2 regions of the Cellulomonas fengjieae genome follow, and region 2 is predicted to be linked to the other one. Evidence: riboswitches for the same ligand, from Rfam matches in the RefSeq annotation. Region 2 holds a riboswitch; the other holds the start of a gene.
The links. A riboswitch is a leader RNA that binds a small molecule or an ion and turns the genes downstream of it on or off. The one in region 2 is predicted to bind cyclic di-GMP.
Positions count from the first base shown of each region.

Region 1: another riboswitch for cyclic di-GMP. It lies ahead of KG102_RS17445 (SHOCT domain-containing protein); the one in region 2 lies ahead of KG102_RS10925 (BldC family transcriptional regulator).

Region 1 covers NZ_CP074404.1:3,737,809-3,739,992, forward strand. Annotated here, with positions in the region: gene KG102_RS17440 (lysylphosphatidylglycerol synthase transmembrane domain-containing protein) at 1-865, shown strand, start outside; gene KG102_RS17445 (SHOCT domain-containing protein) at 914-1,294, opposite strand; cyclic di-GMP riboswitch class I at 1,579-1,653, opposite strand; gene KG102_RS17450 (hypothetical protein) at 1,820-2,008, opposite strand; gene KG102_RS17455 (ArsR/SmtB family transcription factor) at 2,010-2,184, opposite strand, start outside.
Region 2 covers NZ_CP074404.1:2,359,357-2,361,540, reverse strand. Annotated here, with positions in the region: tRNA gene KG102_RS10935 (tRNA-Ile) at 54-127, shown strand; gene KG102_RS10930 (DUF1206 domain-containing protein) at 214-990, shown strand; cyclic di-GMP riboswitch class I at 1,066-1,140, shown strand; gene KG102_RS10925 (BldC family transcriptional regulator) at 1,157-1,369, shown strand; gene def (peptide deformylase) at 1,618-2,106, shown strand.

The sequences.
Region 1 (2,184 bases), 1.4 Mb from region 2:
CGTGATCACCAGCGTCAACGTCAACCAGATCACCTCCGCGCTCGCGACGGGCGACTGGCGCTGGACGGTGGTGTCCTTCCTGCTCGGCCTGCTCACCCTCCTCGGCGCCGCCCTGGCCTTCGTCGCGTTCTCCCCGGTCAAGCTGCCCGTCTGGCGGGCGACCCTGGTGCAGACGGCCGCGACGTTCGTCGGGCTCGCCGCTCCCGCCGGCATCGGGCCGGCCGCCCTGAACCTGCGGATGCTGACCAAGCGCGGGGTGTCCACCACGCTCGCGGCCGCGACGGTCGCCCTCGTCCAGGTCAGCCAGTTCGTCGTGACGCTCGGCCTGCTCCTGGTGCTCACGATCGTGTCGGGGAACAACGAGTCGTCCCTGCCGGTGTCGCCGGCAGTGCTCCTGGTCATCGGCATCGCGGCCGCCCTGGTCGCCTCCACCCTCCTCGTTCCCAAGGTCCGGCAGTGGGTGCTCACCAAGACCATGCCGATGCTGCGCCAGACGTGGCCGCGGCTCATCGAGGTGCTCGGACAGCCGTGGCGGCTGGCGCTCGCCGTCGGCGGGAACCTGCTGATGACCCTCGGGTTCATCTTCGCGTTCGACGCCAGCCTGGCCGCCTTCGGCCAGGACGCCACCCTCATCCAGGTCGCGCTGGTCTACCTGGCGGGGAACACCGCCGGCGCGCTGATCCCGACGCCCGGCGGGATGGGAACCATCGAGCTGGCCCTGGCCGGCACGCTGACCAGCATCACCGGCATCAACCCCGGTATCGCGACGTCGATCGCGGTGCTGTTCCGCGTAGCCACGTACTGGCTGCGCATCCCGATCGGCTGGGCGGCCATGCGGTACCTGCAGAAGTCCGGCGAGCTCTAGACAGCCGTCCGGGCCGGCACCTGAGCGGTACCGGCCCGGAACGGGGTGTCAGGCGAGTGCCTTGGCCTTGAGCTGGGCGTACTCGTCCGCGTCGATCGCACCGGAATCGAGAAGTGCCTTGGCGTCCGCGATGTGCTCCGCCGGCGACTTGCCTGCGGCCACCTCGCGGATGTAGGAGTCCGTCTCCGACTTGGCCTCCTGGATGGCCTTGACCTGCCGCTCCGCCATCCCATTGCCACGCGCGATCACGTAGACGAGGGCGGTGAGGAACGGGAAGATCACCAGCGCGATGATCCAGAGAGCTTTCCACCAGCCGCTGAGCTCGCGGTCACGGAAGAGGTCGCTGAGGATCTGGAAGAGGATCACGAGGTAGGCGAAGAACAGGAACCAGTAGATCAGCAGCAAGAACCACTGCCCGAAACTGTCCATGCGACCTTCTCTCCGAGGCAGCTCCCCCTGCTGGTAGCCGCTTCGCCGAGATTATCGCTGCCCAGGGCAGCACAAAAGCCCCACAGACCACGGTCCGGGGGCTTCTGTGAAAGGCGGTGGTTCAGGCGGCGGCGTGCTCCCGCTGGGCGGGCACCTGGTCCGCGGCACTGCGACGGGCGGCGATCCCGGCCCACGCCGTGAGGCGGATGGCGGGGAACACGGGGCTGGAGGCCTCGGACGGGTCTACTGAGTATCCACGCTGATCCATGACGCTGTCCTGTCTGTTCGGTAGCCCGGCTGACCATGTAGGTCCCGTGGCTTTGCGTCCCCGCTTTGCAGAGGGTTTGCCGTTTTCGCTGACAAGTCCGACATTAGAGCAACATGAGGGCACGGCGGAAGCGCGCGCAGTGACCAATACCGGACGCGCGTCCATTTTCACCCGCTCGGATGTATCTGCTGGGGCGCGTCCAACTTGCGTCGGGCAACTGACCATGTCAGACGGCCAGCCCGCGCGGCCGGGCCGGGTCAGCGGCGGAGCGCCACCGCGGCGTCGAGGTGGGCGTCGCGCCGCTTCTCGTGGGCGCGCCGCTCGGTCTGCTGCCACGGCTCGAGCGGCTCGGGCACCCGACGGGCGAGGCGGGCCCGCGACGAGCGCAGGACGAGCCGGGGGATCGGGATGCGCAGGGTGTGAACCTCGTACGTGAGGGCGACCATGTCATGCCTCCGGACCTGGTGCGGGATCGGTGTGCAGATCGGGGCGGCTGGTGGCGAACCAGCGCATGAGCAGGGCTCCGGCGGGCCGGGCGGCCGCGTCCGTCACTCTGGCGATGTAGGGCTCGAACAGGGCACCGATGTCCCTCATCAGCGCCTCCGTCTCGTCGGGGGTGGCC
Region 2 (2,184 bases):
CGGCGCGCGTGACGGACGCACGCGCACGCCCCTCGGTAGGGTGAGGCTGCTTCGGGGCAGTAGCTCAGCCGGTCAGAGCAGCGGACTCATAATCCGTCGGTCGTGGGTTCAAGCCCCACCTGCCCCACGATGTCGGAGCTCTCGGGTCGCCGTCCCATCCCAGTGCTGCCACCATCGGCGCCACGGGGGGCCCGAGACGGAGGAGATGTCACCGTGACGACAAGTAGCACGGTCAATGCGCAGAGGTCCTGGGAGCTGGCGGCACGGGCGGGATACGCAGTCAGCGGAGTGCTCCATGTGCTGATCGGTGTGCTGGCCCTGCGGGTTGCGTTCGGCAGCGGCGGCGAGCAGGCGGACCAGTCCGGGGCGCTCAGCGCCATCGCCGCCACCCCCTTCGGTGCCGCCATCCTGTGGTTCTCGGTCGTGGCGTTCGTCGCGCTCGGTGCCTGGCAGGTGGCGCGGGCGTTCCACTCCCGCGAGACCGGGGACCGCGCCAAGTCGGCGGGGCGCGCGGTCGTCTACATCGCCCTCGCGTTCGCGGCGCTCAGCTTCGCGCGTGGCGGCGGGTCCGCCGCGTCCACCCAGACCGCGGACCTGACCGCCACGCTCATGAGCGCTCCTGGCGGGCGGGTCCTCGTGGCAGCCGTCGGGCTCGGGATCATCGCCGTCGGCGTCTACCACGTCTACAAGGGCTGGAAGAAGAAGTTCCTGCAGGACCTGAACCGGCTGCCCTCGGGCACGGCCGGCTCCGTCGTGCTGCGGCTCGGCGTGCTCGGGTACGTGGCCAAGGGCGTGGCGCTCGGCATCGTCGGCGCGCTCTTCGTCCAGGCGGCGGTGACGTCGGACCCGTCGAGCTCCACGGGACTCGACGGCGCCCTGCACACCCTGCGCGACCAGCCCGCTGGCGTGCTGCTCCTGGTGATCGTCGCGGCGGGGTTCGTGGCGTTCGGTGCCTACTCGTTCGTTCGCGCCCGATATGGCCGCATCTAAATCACCCGTTTGCCCCGCGAATCGTGCGCGGAGGTTGTTGCACAAGCGTCCAGATTCGGGCATAGTTCCTGTTGTCAGCGACAACGGCAAACCCGCCGCAAGGCGGGGACGCAAAGCCACGGGGCCCACAGGGCCAGCCGAGCTACCGAACGACAGGAGAACCACCATGGCCACGACCACCGACGCCCCCCTCTCGCAGGGCGCACTGCTTACTCCCGGCGAGGTCGCGGTGCTGTTCCGCGTCGACCCGAAGACGGTCACCCGCTGGGCCCAGGCCGGCAAGCTGTCGGCCGTCCGTACGCTCGGCGGCCACCGCCGTTTCCACGAGGCCGAGGTGCGTTCGCTCCTCACGGGTGTTCCCACGCAGCGCGGCGAGTGAATTCTCGCTGAACGTCAAGAAAGCCCCCGAGCTCGATGAGCTCGGGGGTTTTCTGCATTCCTGCGTCCGCACGAACGTGCCGGCGACGGTGATAGCTGGCCCTGCCGGAAAGACGGGGACCGGCGACCGTCGCGGTCCGGCGCGCGGGACGGCCACGGGATGTCACGCTGCTCACACTCACCGGCCTCCGGGGCCTCGCGGGCGTCGTGTGCGCCTCCTCGAACCGCGCGCCGTGCGAGGATCTGCGCATGGCGATGCGAGAGATCCGGACTGTCGGGGACCCCGTCCTGCGCACCCCCTGCGACCCGATCACGACCATCGACGACCGCGTGCGCGGCCTCGTCGAGGACCTGCTCGAGACCGTGGACACGGACGGCCGCGCGGGCCTGGCTGCGAACCAGATCGGCGTCAGCCTGCGGGCGTTCTCCTGGAACATCGACGACGAGGTCGGCTACGTGCTGAACCCCGTGATCGTCGAGCTGTCCGAGGACGAGTACCAGGACGGTGACGAGGGCTGCCTGTCGGTCCCCGGCCTCTGGTTCCCCACGCACCGGTCCTGGTACGCACGCGTCGTCGGCACCGACCTGGACGGCAAGGAGGTCGTCGTCGAGGGCGTCGAGCTCATGGCGCGGTGCCTGCAGCACGAGGTCGACCACCTGGACGGGATGTTGTACCTCGACCGCCTCGAGCGGTCGGTGCGCAAGAAGGCGATGCGCGCGATCCGCGACACGCTGTAGCCGTTCCTGCCCAAGGGCTGGCGCCCTGCGGATCCGTCCGGCATGCTGTCCCCAGCACGCCGCGCGTGCTGTCTGCAC